Regions from separate parts of the Mesorhizobium sp. M0478 genome, predicted to be linked through region 1. Evidence: riboswitches for the same ligand, from Rfam matches in the RefSeq annotation. Region 1 holds a riboswitch; the other holds the start of a gene.
What was found. Region 1 has a riboswitch for S-adenosylmethionine ahead of metX (homoserine O-acetyltransferase MetX). Riboswitches for the same ligand answer to the same signal wherever they lie in the genome.
Positions count from the first base shown of each region.

Region 2: it holds a riboswitch for S-adenosylmethionine, as region 1 does, so the genes downstream of both, NKI64_RS22730 (O-succinylhomoserine sulfhydrylase) here and metX (homoserine O-acetyltransferase MetX) in region 1, are expected to answer to the same signal.

Region 1 covers NZ_JAMYRH010000001.1:291,274-299,469, forward strand. The annotation lists gene NKI64_RS01375 (DUF2125 domain-containing protein) at 1-296, shown strand, start outside; gene NKI64_RS01380 (sugar kinase) at 421-1,344, shown strand; gene NKI64_RS01385 (prephenate/arogenate dehydrogenase family protein) at 1,352-2,287, opposite strand; gene hisC (histidinol-phosphate transaminase) at 2,292-3,401, opposite strand; SAM riboswitch at 3,528-3,605, shown strand; gene metX (homoserine O-acetyltransferase MetX) at 3,661-4,830, shown strand; gene metW (methionine biosynthesis protein MetW) at 4,827-5,441, shown strand; gene NKI64_RS01405 (DUF1330 domain-containing protein) at 5,449-5,814, opposite strand; gene NKI64_RS01410 (glycosyltransferase family 2 protein) at 6,063-6,998, shown strand; gene NKI64_RS01415 (DUF1194 domain-containing protein) at 7,050-7,838, opposite strand; gene NKI64_RS01420 (ABC transporter ATP-binding protein/permease) at 7,903-8,196, opposite strand, start outside.
Region 2 covers NZ_JAMYRH010000010.1:120,483-128,678, forward strand. The annotation lists gene NKI64_RS22715 (Hsp33 family molecular chaperone) at 1-98, shown strand, start outside; gene apaG (Co2+/Mg2+ efflux facilitator ApaG/CorD) at 285-677, opposite strand; gene NKI64_RS22725 (ceramide glucosyltransferase) at 900-2,051, shown strand; gene NKI64_RS22730 (O-succinylhomoserine sulfhydrylase) at 2,063-3,253, opposite strand; SAM riboswitch at 3,311-3,388, opposite strand; gene NKI64_RS22735 (2'-deoxycytidine 5'-triphosphate deaminase) at 3,529-4,623, shown strand; gene NKI64_RS22740 (ABC transporter substrate-binding protein) at 4,725-5,495, shown strand; gene NKI64_RS22745 (hypothetical protein) at 5,513-5,953, opposite strand; gene araD1 (AraD1 family protein) at 5,988-6,983, opposite strand; gene mmsB (multiple monosaccharide ABC transporter permease) at 7,186-8,196, opposite strand, start outside.

The DNA of each region.
Region 1 (8,196 bases):
CGGTCGGCATCCACAAGCTCGATCTGTCGTCGGGAACCGCGCGCATCACCGTCTCCGGCCCGGTGTCGGTCGACGCCAACGGCCAGGTCAATGCCGACCTGACGATCAAGCTGCAGGATCCCAAAGCCGTGGCGGCAATCCTCGCCACCGCAATCCCCGAGCAGAAGAGCCAGATCGAGCAAGGCTTTGCCGGTCTGGCGCTGCTCGGCAACGAACCGTCGATGCCGCTCAAGGTGGTGAAGGGCAAGGTCTCGCTCGGCTTCATTCCGCTGGGCAAGATCAAGCCGCTCGATTAGAGCAATTCCAGGAAAAGTGTGAGCAGTTTTCCGTCCGGAATTGCGTTAAAACAAAGAGATAGAGCATGATCGCAAAGAGCGGCAACGGCTTTTGGGGAGAGATCATGCTCGAGCAAGCCGACGCATGAACCGACCGGTGAAACTGCTGAGCGTTGGCGCGCTGACGCTGGATACCATCCTGCGCGTCGAAACCCTGCCCACGCATCAGGGCAAGTTCATCGCCTCGGACGGCATCCAGATCGCCTCGGGCATGGCGACAAGTGCTGCCTGCGCCGCCCGCCGTCTCGGCGCCGAGGTGTTCCTGTGGGCAAGTGCAGGTGACGATGCCGTCGGCGACCAATTGCTGGCCGGCATCGAGGCCGAGGGCGTCGATTGCGGCTTTGTCCGCCGCGTCGAAGGCGCCCGCTCGGCGCTGGCCGCGATCCTGGTCGACGCTCATGGCGAGCGCATCATCGTGCCCTTCTACGACCCAAAGGCGCAGGCCGACCCCGAGGCGGTGCCTGTCGCCGATCTTTCCGGCTTCGATGCCGTGCTGGTCGATGTGCGCTGGCCGGGCGCCGCCGCTCTTGCCTTGACCGCCGCGCGCAGCGCCGGCCGTCCCGCCATCCTCGACGCCGACACGGCGCCGGTTGAGGTGCTGGAGCGCCTGCTGCCGCTGGCATCGCACATCGTCGCTTCGGAGACGGCGGCACGCATCGTCTGCGGCCATGCGCTGGACCCCGAAACCGCCTGTGCCGACCTCGCCAGCCGCACCGATGCCTTCGTGGCGGTTACCGGCGGCGCCGCGGGAAGCTGGTGGCATGACCGGTCCGCCGGATGCGTGCGCCACATCGCGGCGCCGAAGATCAAGGCGATCGACACGCTTGCCGCCGGCGACGTCTTCCACGGCGCCTTTGCTGTCGCGTTGGCGGAAACCATGCCGATCGAGCAGGCGTTGCGCTTTGCCAGCGCGGCGGCCGCGCTCAAATGCCAGCGCTTCGGCGGCCGGCTGGGGACGCCAAACAGGGACGAGGCAATGGCCATGGTCGCGGCGACCTGGCCCGTCTGAAACAGATTTAACTTTTCACCGGGTGCTCGACCGCCTGGCGGCCGAAATCCGGCACGTCGATATCCTGGCCGGCCTCGATGATCGAACGGCGAACGGCCCGGGTGCGGGTGAACAGGTCGAACAGCTTGTCGCCGTCGCCCCAGCGGATCGCCCGCTGCAGCGAGGCGAGGTCCTCCGAAAAGCGCGCCAGCATTTCCAGGATGGCATCCTTGTTGTGCAGGCACACGTCGCGCCACATGGTTGGGTCGGAGGCGGCCAGACGGGTGAAGTCGCGGAAACCGGAAGCCGAATATTTGATCACTTCCGACTTGGTCACCGATTCCAGATCGTCGGCCGTGCCGACGATGTTGTAGGCAATGATGTGCGGAAGATGCGAAACGATGGCCAGCGTCATGTCATGATGCTGCGGGTCCATCGTGTCAATGTTGGAGCCGCAGCGCCGCCAGAATTCCGACAGCTTTTCCAGCGCGGCCGGATCGGTTCCCGGCAGCGGCGTGAAGATGCACCAGCGGTTTTCGAACAGCTCGGCGAAACCCGCATCCGGGCCCGATTTCTCCGTACCTGCCAGCGGGTGCCCCGGAATAAAATGCACGCCTTCCGGCACATAGGGCTGCATTTGCGCAATGACGGAGGCCTTGGTCGAACCGACATCGGTGAGGATGGCGCCTTTTTTCAGCGCCGGCGCGATCTCTTGCGCCACCTCGCCCGACGATCCCACCGGCACCGAGACGATGATCAGGTCGGCATTGCGGACCGCTTCCCTGGCGTCGGTGGTGTAGCTCTCGCCAAGACCGAGCTCCTTCGCCCGTGCCAGCGTGGCCGGGCTGCGCGTCGCGATGGCGACATGGCGGGCCAGGCCCTCGCGGCGGATGATGCGGGCCAGCGACGAGCCAATCAGGCCGATGCCGACCAGCGCGATCTTTTCAAACATCGGTAATGTCATTGTTTCAGCTTTTCAGGAATGTCGTGAGGGCATCGATGACGCCGCGATTGGCTTCTTCGGTGCCGACGCTCATGCGAAGCGCATTGGGAAAGCCATAGCCGGTAACGCGCCGCAATATATAGCCGCGCTGGGTGAGGTAGTCGTCCGCCGCCTCAGCCGAATGCCTCTTGTCGTCGGGAAAGTGGATGAGGACGAAATTGCCGACGCTGGGCGTCACGCGCAGCCCAAGCTTCGTCAGCTCTTCATTCAGCCAGGTAAGCCAGGTCTCGTTGTGCAACGAACTGCGCTCGACATGGGCGCGGTCGCGGATGGCGGCAATGCCGGCCTCGATCGCTGTTGCGTTAACGTTGAAAGGGCCGCGGATACGGTTGATGGCATCGACGATGTGCAGTGGGCCATACATCCAGCCGATGCGCGCGCCGCCAAGGCCGAGCTTGGAGAAGGTGCGGGTCATGACCACATTCTGTGCGCTGCCCGCCAGCTCGATGCCGGCCTCGTAGTCATTGCGCCTGACATATTCGGCATAGGCCGCGTCGAGCACCAGAAGCACGTTGCCCGGGAGCGTGGAATGCAGGCGGCGGACCTCCTGGAACGGCAGATAGGTGCCGGTCGGATTGTTGGGATTGGCGAGGAAGATGATTTTGGTCCGCGGCGTCACCGCGGCCAGGATCGCGTCGACGTCGGCGCGCTCCTCGGTTTCCTTCACAGCAACCGGCTTGGCCCCCGCCGACTGAATGTAGATCTTGTAGACCATGAAGGCATGTTCGGTAAAAATCGCCTCATCGCCTGGCGCCAGATAGGTCTGCGCCAGCAGGCCCAAAATCTCGTCGGAACCGTTGGAGCAGATGATGTTTGCCGGGTTGAGGCCATGCACCTCGGCGATCGCCTCGCGCAGCCGGCGGGCGGTGCCGTCGGGATAGACATCGAGCTTGCCAGCCACTTCGCGCGCGGCCTCGATCGCCTTCGGCGACGGGCCGAGCGGGTTCTCGTTCGACGACAATTTATGGACCTTGGCAACGCCGGCCGGTGCCGTGCTCTTGCCCGGCACATAGGCATCGATGTCCATAATGCCCGCGCGGGGCGTCGGCCGTGCCTTGTCCGCTGTCTTGTCCATGTCGCAAATCCATCGAGAATGCCTCCGTCCGGAGGCCGCAGCGGAAATACAAGCCGTAGCCGCGAATGTCGAGAGGCGGGCAATAGCTGGCCGTTGACGCCGGGCCGCACGAGTTCTAGAAGAACGCAACAGTTCCGTGGTGATTTGGCCGGTCGGCTTGCAGCCACGTTAAACAACTCGCTAAAGGGCCGTTTGCGTGACGTAACCGGCGATCGCATTGCCGGTTTTTTATTGCCTGACGGCGGGCAAGGAGAGTCACATGGCCGCGCTCCGCGCTACAAAAACCAACAACGAGGCCGACAACCCGTCGAGCCCTGTGTTGCGTTTTGGCCCTGACAAGCCGCTGAAGCTCGACGCCGGCACGCTTTTGTCGCCGTTCCAGATCGCCTACCAGACATATGGCGCCCTCAACGATGCCCGCACCAACGCCATCCTGGTCTGCCACGCGCTGACCGGCGACCAGCATGTCGCCAGCACCAATCCGGTGACCGGCAAGCCCGGCTGGTGGGAAGTGCTGATCGGTCCCGGCAAGATCATCGACACCAACCGCTTCTTCGTCATTTGCTCCAACGTCATCGGCGGCTGCCTCGGCTCCACCGGTCCGGCCTCGACCAATCCCGCCACCGGCAAGCCCTACGGCCTCGACCTGCCAATCATCACCATCCGCGACATGGTGCGGGCGCAACTGATGCTGGTCGACCATTTCGGCATCGAAAAGCTGTTTTGCGTGCTCGGCGGCTCGATGGGCGGCATGCAGGTGCTGGAATGGGCGTCATGCTATTCCGAGCGCGTCTTCTCGGCCCTGCCGATCGCCACAGGCGCACGCCATTCCTCGCAGAACATCGCCTTCCACGAGGTCGGCCGCCAAGCTGTCATGGCTGATCCGGACTGGCATGGCGGCAAATATTTCGAGCACGGCAAGCGCCCGGAAAAGGGGCTCGCCGTGGCGCGCATGGCCGCCCACATCACCTATCTGTCGGAAGCCGCCCTGCATCGGAAATTCGGCCGCAATCTGCAGGACCGCGAAGCGCTGACCTTCGGTTTCGATGCCGACTTCCAGATCGAAAGCTATCTGCGCCACCAGGGCATGACATTCGTCGACCGCTTCGACGCCAACTCCTACCTCTACATGACCCGTTCGATGGATTATTTCGACCTCGCTGCCGACCATGGCGGCCGGTTGGCCGATGCCTTTGCCGGGACCAAGACCCGCTTCTGCCTGGTGTCCTTCACCTCGGACTGGTTGTTCCCGACCGAGGAGAGCCGCTCGATCGTGCATGCGCTCAACGCCGCCGGCGCCTCCGTCTCCTTCGTCGAGATCGACACCGACCGCGGCCATGATGCCTTCCTGCTCGATGAACCCGAACTGTTTGCCGCCATCAAGGGCTTCATCGGCTCGGCGGCCCGCGCAAGGGGGCTCGCCTCATGAGCGTCAATGGCAGCCAGCGCGTCGACCTCGAAGTCGTGGCCAACCTGATACCGCCGCAGTCGCGGGTGCTCGATGTCGGCTCCGGCGACGGCCTGCTGCTCGAACTCCTGCAGGAGACCAAGCAGGTCGACGGCCGCGGGCTGGAGCTGTCACAGCGCGGAGTCAATGAATGCGTGGCGCGCGGTCTCTCGGTCATCCAGGGCGATGCCGATACCGACCTCGAATTCTATCCGGACAAGGGTTTTGACTTCGTCGTCCTGTCTCAGACGCTGCAGGCGACCCGCAACCCGAAGCTGGTGCTCGACGAGCTGCTGCGAATCGGCAACCGCGCCATCGTCTCCTTCCCCAATTTCGGCCACTGGCGGGTGCGGCTGTCGCTGTTCGTCAAGGGCCGGATGCCGGTGACCGCGGACCTGCCCTATTCCTGGTACGACACGCCCAACATCCATTTCTGCACCATCCGCGACTTCGTCAATCTGGTCGAGGAACTCGGCGCTTCGGTCGAGAAAGCCACCGCGCTCGACGGCAACGGCCAGAAGATCGGCCTGTCGATGCCATGGTGGTTCTGGAATTTCTTCGGCCAGCAAGCGGTGTTCTTGCTGAAGCGGTAGTTTGCCCCTATTCCAGCACGTCCGTCGCCTTGTGCGGGTGCTGAACGCCATCGGCGATGATCACATCGGCGTGGGAGTTGTCGGTTCGCAAGGCCAGAATCTCCCGATAGGCTGATGAATCGTACCAGCCCCACGCATTCCCCCTGTCCGGAAATTCGATGACGATCAGATGCCCGGGCCATTCGTTTTCGGCCACGTCCATGTCGCCGCCGTGGACAAGGAAGCGGCCGCCGAACGGCTCCAATGTGGCATCGATCCTCTGCAGACACTCGACAATCTGCGGGCCCAATGTGGCATCGATCCTCTGCAGACACTCGACAATCTGCGGGCCCATTGTGACTTGACGCATATGGGCGACGGCGTAGGCGGCCACGGCTGAACTCCCTGTGAGATCGAAGCCCGACGACCGGCTTCGTTGGCGCAATCTGCAGACATGATGGCCATCGGTCGATTACGTCTGGAGTAATCGGCCGGCTTACCGGCGTCCTGGCTCAACAGTTTGTGATGACATTGCCGCTGGTTTTTTGTAGCGTCGAATCGAATTCCATCCCGGGGTAAGGCTTGGACGGCGACCATCAACACCTCCGGCCTCCAGGCATTTCGGGGCACAATCGAAGCAACATGTCCAAGGCAACCGACCTCGCTCCGCTGATCTCGGTGATCACACCGACGCACAATCGCCGCAGCAAGGTGGTGCGCGCCGTGGAGAGCGTGCTGGCGCAGAATTTTCCCCGGTTCGAACACATTGTCGTCGATGACGGCTCGACCGACGGTACGGCAGCCGCACTTGCCGAAATCCGCGATCCACGGCTGATCTATGTTGGCTCGAAATGGCGCGGCGCCAATGCCGCCCGCAATGCCGGCATCGAGCGGGCGCAGGCGCCGGTGGTGACATTCCTCGATTCCGACGACGTCTATTTGCCGGATCGCCTGGCGCGGACGCTGGAGCAGTTCGACAACAATCCCTCGCTCGAAGTGCTGATCAGTTCCTTCGTGTCGCTGAAGGGCAATCGCCGCACCAACTGCGTCAACCGCGAAGCGCTGCTGAGCCGCGACTCGCTGGAGCGGGCCCTTGTCGCGCAGACCATCTTCATTGCCGGGTCGGCAATCACCGCCCGGCGCGAGTCGCTGCTGGCCATCGGCGGCTACGACAGTGACGTCACGCGCATGCAGGATCGCGAATTGTTGCTGCGCTTTGCCCGTCGCAGCGGCGCGCAGCTGTCCGAAGTGATCGACTGGAAAAAGTACAACTCGGAGAATTCGATCTCCGGTCGCCGGGACGGCTATGTCGAAGCCTATGCGAGCTTGATCGACAAGCACCCCTATATCGCCGACCGCTACCCCTACATTCCGCCTTACATGATCGCCCGGCAGCTCATCGCCGATGCACTCAAGGGCAGGGTTTCGCAGGCGTTCTCCGGCTATATGGCCAACCGGTCGTCGAAGGCGCTTGGCTATTCGCTGCCGCAGCTGTTGCGTGGCTATGTCGGCGGCCGGCGCTGGCGCCGCGATCTCTATGCCGAATTTCGCGACAAATACGGTGCACGGCCGGCCTGAAGTTTGCCGACAAGCCGCGCAGCGGCTTTCCCCTCCGAACTGCCTCAAACCTCATTTGTCGAGTTCCGGCAGATATGGGTCGGAATATAGCCGCCGGTCGCGTTCGCCCTGCAGGCAGTCCATGGGTGCGGCGGCATCGATCGGGACCACGGTCGCATCGGCGATGCCGCTCACCTCCAGGATCAACTTGCGGCGTATGGCGGTGGCGAATTCCGAGGCCGCATAGATCGGCAACACGAAGGAGCCGGGCCCACCGGTGACGCAGTCGTCATAATACTGGTCGAGATGGCTGAAGGTCGGCGACGGGCTGATCAGGATCGGCAGGCCGTTGATGACAATACCCTTGGCTACAGCGGCATCGCGTGTCGTGGCGACGGGCGGCCCGGTGTTGTTGGGACCGTCGCCGGAAATGTCGATGACGCTGCGTGGCGCATCGAACCCCGTGCCCTCGAACAGCCCGGCGCCGAAGGCAAGCGCACCGGAAATCGAGGTGCCGCGAAAGCTGCGGAACGGCCGCGCTTCTATTTTGTCGGCGAAGGCGCTGGCGCTCTCTGCGCTGTCGATCACCTGCCAGGCGATGACGCCATCCTCGCGCACGACGCCCGCCCATTCGAAATAGGCAAGCGCGATGCGCCCGGTGGTTCCCGAGCGCACGGCCTTGATGAAATCGGGATGCCTGAGCGCCTCGACATAGCCAGCGCGCTGCAGCGCGAACTCCCTCTCGTCCATCGACTGTGAGATGTCGACGGCCAGCACCAGTTCGACATCCACGGCAACGGCCGGGGCAGCCACGGGCGTGGTGCAGGCAAGGCAGGCAAGCAGGCTGAGCGCATCGAGCATGGCCGCACCACGGATGTTTCGACCCGTGAATCTTCGCCGCGATCGCGGCGAAATAAAGCCCCTTCTACTTCTTTCGCCGCACGGCCGCTTTCGGCGGCGGGTCGATGGCGCCGGTCCTGACTCGGGCGGGTTTCAGTGGCGCAGCACCCGTATCCTTCACGATGTTCAATGCGCGTGGAAAGAAATGACCATTGTGCAGTCCGCGCCCGATGTTGAGGATCGCGGTTTCCGGCAGGCGTTTCTCCAGCATGGACAGTACCCTTCGCAGCGAAGGACCATCGAACGCGTCCATCGCTTCGTCGATGATCACCCATTTCGGCTGCCGCAAGGCCAGTCTGGCGAAGGCCAGCGACCGCTG
Region 2 (8,196 bases), on a different contig from region 1:
AGATCAAGGACAGCACCGAAGATGGCGGCATCCACGTCGCCTGCGAGTTCTGCTCGAAGCAGTACGACTTCGACCCGGCGGAGTTTGCAGCTCAGTAGCATCTCTTCCTTCTCCCCGTTCACGGGGAGAAGGTGCCCGAAGGGCGGATGAGGGGCAGCGCGAACTTTGGTGAATGCCCGCGCATAGCCTACGTCATGTGCGTGGAAGATAACCTCATGAGTCCGGCGGCGCCCCTCGTTGCACTGCCGGGCATTTCTCCCCGTATAGAGATGGGGAGAAAACCCCTAATTCACCGTCCGCCGCGTCCCCGGCAGATCCAGCGAAAACGCGGGAATAGCGACGTCGAACGTCTCGCCCTTTTTGTTGCGCATGGTGTAGTGGCCGACCATGAAGCCGGAGGGCGTCGAGAGCGGGCAGCCTGACGTGTATTGATAGCTGTCGCCGGGATTGAGCTCAGGCTGGTCGCCGACCACGCCGGCGCCGCGCACTTCCTCGATCCGGCCGCTGCCGTCGGTGATGTGCCAGTAACGCGACATAAGCTGCACGAAATCGTCCGACTGGTTGTCGATCGTCACCTGGTAGCCCCAGACATAGCGGTTCTCCGCCGGGTCCGAGCGGTCCTCCAGGTAGAACGGTCTGACCTGCACTTCGATGTTGCGCGTGACGGCGCGATACATGGGCTGCTCCGGTTGCGCGGCAAGGAACATTTGTCGCGCCATGCGGTTTGATACGCGCAGAGCGGCATGTCCTGCCAGCCTCAAAGCGCAGGTGCCGACAAACAATGTCATTTAAGTGACACATGACAATGTTGGTGTGCGCAAACCTTGCCGGCGACTCAAGGCCCATCTGTCGACTGACAAAGCAGCCGCGAGCGGCCTTTCCGGAGTGACCAGATCTCGATGGAACCAGCTCTCACAGCCGCCTTCGCTTCCTCCGCTTTGCTTCTTTCCAATCTCGCCAGCATCCTGCTTGCTTCGTCGAAACTGCAAGCGCGTCGCCTTATCCCTCCGCCGTCCGGCGAGCAGCCACCGGTCTCGATCGTCGTGCCGTCGCGCGGCGTGGAGCCGTTCACACAAGAGACGCTGCAGCGAGCCTTCTCGCTCGACTGGCCGCGCTACGAACTGATCTTCTGCGTCGCTCACGCCGACGATCCCGTCGTCAAACTGATAAACAGGGCGATCGTCCTGTTTCCCAACGTGCCGGCCCGGCTGCTGATCGGCGACGACCGCGTCAGCAGCAACCCGAAGCTCAACAACTGCGTCAAGGGCTGGGAAGCGGCGCGCTATCATTGGGTTATTCTGGCGGATTCCAACGTGCTGATGCCAAGGGATTACGTCCAGCACCTGATGGCGGCCTGGCGGACCAATACCGGGCTTATCTGCTCGACGCCGATCGGCTCTCGGCCGGATGGCTTTTGGGCCGAGGTCGAATGCGCGTTCCTCAACACGCTGCAGGCGCGCTGGCAATATGCCGGCGAGGCGCTCGGTCTCGGCTTTGCCCAGGGCAAGAGCATGCTGTGGAACAAGCCGATGCTCGATACCAATGGCGGTATCCGCGCGCTGGCCGCCGAGATCGCCGAGGATGCTGCTGCAACCAAGCTGGTCAACGGACTGGGCCTGCACGTCAATCTCGTTGCCTCGCCTTTCGAGCAACCACTGGGGCAGCGCCGACTTGCCGACATCTGGTCGCGCCAGGCGCGCTGGGCGCGGTTGCGCCGCGTCACCTTCCCACTGTTTTTCGCACCCGAGATCCTGACCGGCGTCGCCGTGCCGTTGGCGTTGGCGCTGGTGGCGGCCGCAAGTGCCGGCATCAGCCTGCCGGCCACGGTGATGGCCGTGCTGACGGCGGCCTACATTCCCGAATGCGCGCTGGCCGCGGCCAAGGGCTGGCATCTGTCGCTGCGCATGGTCCCGGCGATGATGGTCCGCGACATGATGCTTCCCGCCATCTGGGCGCGCGGCTGGCTGAGCGGCGCCGTCGACTGGCGCGGCAACACCATGACCATCGGCACCAAGACGGCCGAACTGGAAGAGGTTTCGTCGGGAGCGTGACGCCTCGCGGCCTATCCGGCTGCCTTCAGCGCCTGCGCAACGTCCTCCAGCAGATCGTCCGTATCCTCAAGACCGACCGACAGCCTGAGCGTTCCCGGCCCGATGCCAAGCTCGGCGCGAGCTTCGTCGCTGAGGTTCTTGTGCGTGGTGGTCGCCGGATGGGTGATCAGGCTCTTGGCGTCGCCGAGATTGTTGGAGATCAGCACGATGTCGAGCGCGTTCTGCAAGGCGAAGGCCGCCTGCTTGCCGCCCTTGACGTCGAGGCAGATCAGCGTCGATCCGCCCGTCATCTGCTTCTTGACGATGTCGGCCTGCGGGTGGTCGGCGCGGCCGGGATAGATGACGCGGGCGATTTCCGGCCGTCCTGCCAGGAAATCCGCGATCTTGGCCGCGCTTTCCGTCTGCTGGCGCACCCGAACCGGCAGCGTCTCCAGGCCCTTGAGCAGCGTCCAGGCGTTGAACGGCGACAGGCTCGGGCCGGTGTGGCGGAAATAGTCGTGCAAATTCTCGTCGATCCATTTCTTGTCCGACAGGATGATGCCGCCGAGACAGCGTCCCTGGCCGTCAATGTGCTTGGTCGCGGAGTAGACGACGATATGGGCGCCGAGCTGCAAGGGCTTCTGCTGCAAGGGCGTGGCAAAGACATTGTCGACGATCAGCCTGGCGCCGATCGAGGTGGCGAGCGCCGCCACCGCTGCGATGTCGACCACTTCCAGCGTCGGATTGGTCGGGCTTTCCAGGAAGAACAGTTTCGTGTTCGGCCGCACCGCCTTTTCCCAGTTGGCGATGTCGGTGCCGTCGACCAGCGTTGCCTCGATGCCGTATTTCGGCGCCAGCGTCTCCACCACCCAGCGGCAGGAGCCGAACAGCGCGCGCGCCGCAACGATATGGTCGCCGGCCTTTGCGCTGCACAGGAGCGCTGCCGTCACCGCCGCCATGCCGGACGCCGTGGCGCGCGCATCTTCGGCACCCTCCAGCGCGCACATGCGCTTTTCGAACATGTCGACGGTAGGGTTGGCATAGCGCGAATAGATGAAGCCCGGCTCCTCGCCCTTGAAACGGGCCTCGGCAGCCTGCGCCGTCTCGTAGACATAGCCTTGGGTGAGGTACATCGCTTCGGACGTCTCGCCGAACTGGGAACGCAGCGTTCCCCCGTGCACGAGTGCGGTCTGAGGTTTCCAGTTACGCTTCTTGGTGCTCATCGCTTTTGTTCCAGACACAAAAAAACCGGCCGCGAAAGTCGCAACCGGTCCATATGGCCTTGCGGCCCGACGGTCCTTTAGCGACTTGTTTAACGTGGCTGCAAGCCGACCGGCCAAATCACCACGGGATAACGACCCTTTAGACCTCACCTGCGCTTGCGTCAATTGCCGGCTTCATTAAGAGGTTTGTACCAGGCAGGTTCCGCAATAATATCCAGCGGTTTTGCGGCAAGAACCTGCCACAAAGAGACCGACCTTGGAGCGGAGCCAGCCTTTTGCGGCAGACAGGCATTCTTCCCGATCAGGACATTTCCGCGCTGTTTCAGTCCGGCGCGCTGAAGTCGCCGCGCGCGCTCGATGTCGACCAGGTGCAGCCGGCGAGCCTCGATCTCAGGCTCGGCGACAAGGCTTTTCGCGTGCGCGCCTCCTTCCTGCCGGGTCCCGATCATCTGGTGGCCGACAAGCTTCACCGGCTGAAATTGCACGAATTCAGTCTCGCCGAGGGCGCGGTGCTGGAAACCGGCTGCGTCTACATCGTGCCGCTGCTCGAAAGCCTGGCGCTGCCCGCAAACGTGTCGGCCTCGGCCAACCCGAAAAGCTCGACCGGCCGCCTCGACATCTTCACCCGGGTGATGACCGATCGCGGCCATGAGTTCGACAAGATCGCCCCCGGCTATCACGGGCCGCTTTATCTCGAAGTCAGTCCACGCACCTTCCCGATCGTCGTACGCGCCGGATCGAGGCTGTCGCAGATCCGCTTTCGCACTGGCAACGCGCTGTTGTCGGAGGCAGAACTGAACGAATTGCACCGCGCCGAGATGCTGGTGGCGACCGAGCCGCCCAACATTTCCGGCGGCGGCATTGCGCTGTCGATCGATCTCGACGGCGACCAGAACGGCCTGGTCGGCTATCGCGGCAAGCATCACACCGGCTTGGTCGATGTCGACAAGCGCGCCGCCCAGGATGCCGTCGATTTCTGGGAGCCGCTCTACAAGAGCGGCGCCGGCGAACTGGTGCTCGACCCGGACGAGTTCTACATCCTGGTCAGCCGCGAAGCCGTGCACGTGCCGCCGCTCTACGCCGCCGAGATGACGCCCTTCGATCCGCTGGTTGGCGAATTCCGTGTTCACTATGCCGGCTTCTTCGATCCGGGCTTCGGCCATTCGGCCTCAGGCGGCACCGGCAGCCGGGCGGTGCTCGAAGTGCGCAGCCACGAAGTGCCGTTCATCCTCGACCACGGCCAGATCGTCGGCCGGCTGGTCTACGAACACATGCTGAAGCGGCCGCAGGCGCTTTACGGCACCGATCTCGGCTCGAATTACCAGGCGCAAGGCCTCAAGCTCTCCAAGCATTTCCGCCCCGCCGGCTGAACCTTCGATCACCGTCAGGCAAAATACTTGCCTGCGCTGCCTCACCATGCTTGGCTGCCTTTCGGTGGCCGGCAAGAGAACGGCGCGCAAGGGGAACCAAAATGCAGATTTCAAGATGGATCATATCGGCAGCGAGCGCTGCCATGCTGGTGATATCGGCCGGCTCGCTGGCTGAGGCGCAGGAGAAATTGAAGATCGGCACCGAGGGCGCCTATCCGCCCTTCAACACCATCACCGCGGACGGCAAGATCGAGGGCTTCGACATCGACATTGCCAATGCGCTGTGTGCGCAGATGAAGGTCGAGTGCGAGATCGTCACCCAGGACTGGGACGGCATCATCCCGGCGCTGCAGGCGAAAAAGTTCGACGCCATCATCGCCTCGATGAGCATCACCGAGGAGCGCAAGAAACAGGTCGCCTTCACCAACAAATACTACACGACGCCGCTGGCACTGGTGGCGCCGAAGGACAGCGACCTCACTTCCACCGAACCGGCAGCCCTTGCCGGCAAGACGGTGGGCGCGCAGGCCTCGACCACCCAGGCCGACTATGCGCAGGACGCCTATGGCAAGGCCGGCGCCGAGGCGAAACTCTACCCCACCCAGGAAGAGGCGATCACCGACCTGCAGAACGGCCGTCTCGATGCCGTCATCTCCGACAAGTTCGTGCTGATGGACTGGCTGAAGAAGGCGAGCGAAGGCTGCTGCAAGCTTGTCGGCGACGTCAAGGGCACCGAGACCCAAGCCGGCATCGCTGTCCGCCTGGAAGACACGGCGCTGCGCGACAAGCTGAATGCGGCGATAGACGCCATCGTCGCCGACGGCACTTACAAGAAGATCCAGGCCAAGTATTTCGATTTCGATATTTATTGACTTCCGGCCCGCCGGAGTCAGCCGCGAAAGAGATACTCTTTCGCGGCGCCAAGGCAGGCATGAAAATGGCCGATAAACAGCAGTTCGCGTGCGGCCAAACGTTTCCTGCCCCAAAAGCCTTCGGTCAGTTTGACCTCGTCGAGCGAAGCGTTTGAGCCGCGCTTCAACGGGAACAACTGCTTGTCGAGGCAACCGAGGACATGGGCCTTGGCGGAGTCGATGCCGCAGACCTTGCCATTGTTGTTCAGCCTGTCGGTGCGAAGCGCTGATGTCATGTGATCCGTGTTGCGCATCAGAAAGCTCACCTGGGCTTTCGAATAGCCGGTTGCCAGAAGACGGCTCGTCATCGCCAAACGGGCTTCACGATAGGACTTCGGGCTGCACTGGCCGGCGCTAAAGGCCACCGACGGTTGGGTCAGGAACAGGGCCACGCCCGTGAACACAATGACAAGCCGCATTCCGTTCATTCCGGCTCCCAAATGTGATGCTGCCTCAAAGCGCCTTCACCGCCACCTTCACCGGCTGCTCGATCTCCAGCGGGTTGCGCAGCGGCAGGCCGAAATCCCCGGCCTCGATCTCGAACACGTCGCCGGCCTGAGTCTTGATGCCGTCGGCAAAGGACAGCGTCGCCGTGCCGAACATGTGCACATGCACGTCGCCCGGCTGGCGGAAGGCCGAATATTTGAAGTGATGATGTTCGAGATTGGCGATTGTGTGCGACATGTTCGCTTCGCCCGACAGGAACGGCTTTTCCCACAGCAAATTGCTGTCGCGATAGATTCGCGATGAGCCCCTGACGTCGGCCGGCAGGTCGCCGATCAGGATTTCCGGCCCGAACGAGGCGTTGCGCAGTTTGGAATGTGCCAGGAACAGATAGTTCACCCGCTCGGTAACATGATCGGAAAACTCGTTCGACAGCGTGAAGCCGACGCGGAACGGCGCGCCGTCGTCGCCGATGACATAGATGCCGGCGATTTCCGGCTCCTCGCCGGCGTCCTGCGCAAAGGCCGGCGACATCAGTGCGGCGCCCGGCGCCACCGCCATGGTGCCGTTGCCCTTGTAGAACCATTCCGGCTGCACGCCGGTCTGGCCCTTGGCCGGCTTGCCGCCTTCGAGCCCCATGCGGAACATCTTCATGGAATCGGTAAGCTGCTCCTCGCCGCCATCGCTGAGCTTCTTGTGCATGGAATCGCGCGTCGCCGCCGAGCCGAGATGGGTCAGGCCGGTGCCGGTCAGATGCAGATGCGCAGGATCGGGATGGTTGATCGGCGACACCAGCCGGCCCTTCTTGTAGACGGCGTCGAGGTCTATCGCTTCACCGAACCCCTTGCGCTCGATCAGCGCGGCGAGGCCCGTTCCGGTGCGCGCGGCTTCCATGGCCAGCGAATAGACGCTGCGGGCGCCGTTGATGATCCTGGTCTTGCCGCCGCCATTGCGGGCGACGACGCGGATGGTCTCGGCGTCGTCGAGGATCTGGGAGATTAGCATGATGAAATCCTCTCTCATGTGCCTTGGCCGGGTTGCCCCTTGGCAAACCTTGACCTGCGCGGCTCGGACCTCGCCGCGCCACGGGTTGAACTCTTCGTCCGGATTGCGCTCGCGAGCTCCATCCCTCGGGGGACTTCTTATGCCGACAACTTGCCGGCTGCGCCGCGACCGTATGCCTCCTGCTTGCCTCGCCTGAAGCTTGTCAGGCCTTGTTCTTGTTGTAGACGTCGAAGATCACGGCGCCGAGCAGCACCAGGCCTTTGACCACCTGCTGCCAGTCGACATTGACGCCCATGATCGACATGCCGTTGTTCATCACGCCCATGATGAAGCCGCCGACGACCGCCCCGATAACCTGGCCGACGCCGCCCATCGCCGAGGCGCCGCCGATGAACACTGCGGCGATGACATCGAGCTCCGAGCCGAGACCCGCCGCCGGCACCGCCTGGCCGAGACGAGCCGCGATGATCAGGCCGCCAAGCGCCGACAGCACGCCCATATTGATGAACACCATCAGCGTCAGCCGCTCGGTGTTGATGCCCGACAGCTGCGCCGCCTTGGGATTGCCGCCCATGGCGTAGATGCGCCTCCCGATGGTCATGCGCTTGGTGACGAAGACGAACAGCGTGATCAGCACGCCCATGACCAGCAGCACCACGGGCAGGCCGCGGTAGCTGGCAAACTCATAGACCAGGAACAGCGCCAGCGCGCTGGCGACCAGCGTCTTGACGACGAACAGGGTGAAGGGCTCGGCCTCATAACCATGGCGTTCTCGTTTGCGCCGGGTGCGGACCCCGAAATAGGCATAGGCGAGCACGGCGATCAGCCCCAGCACGACCGTCGTCATGTGCAGGGTCACGCCGCTGCCCATGATGGTCTTGCCGGCTGCGTTCACGACCGGCGGGACGAGCGTCAGTGGGCCGATCACATCCGGGATGAAGCCGGAACTGAGCATCTTGAAGTCGTCGGGAAGCGGACCCACCGACGAGCCGCCGCCAAGCAACGCCTGGCAAATGCCGCGGAAGATCAGCATTCCGGCCAGCGTGACAATGAAGCTCGGTATCCGGTGATAGGCGATCCAATACCCTTGCGCGGCGCCGATCAGGCCACCCGCGACCAGGCAGACGATCGAAACCACCAGGGGATTGCTCAGCGGTCCGAGTTGCCAGATGACCATCATGTTTGCCGCCAGCGCGCCAATGAAACCGGCGAC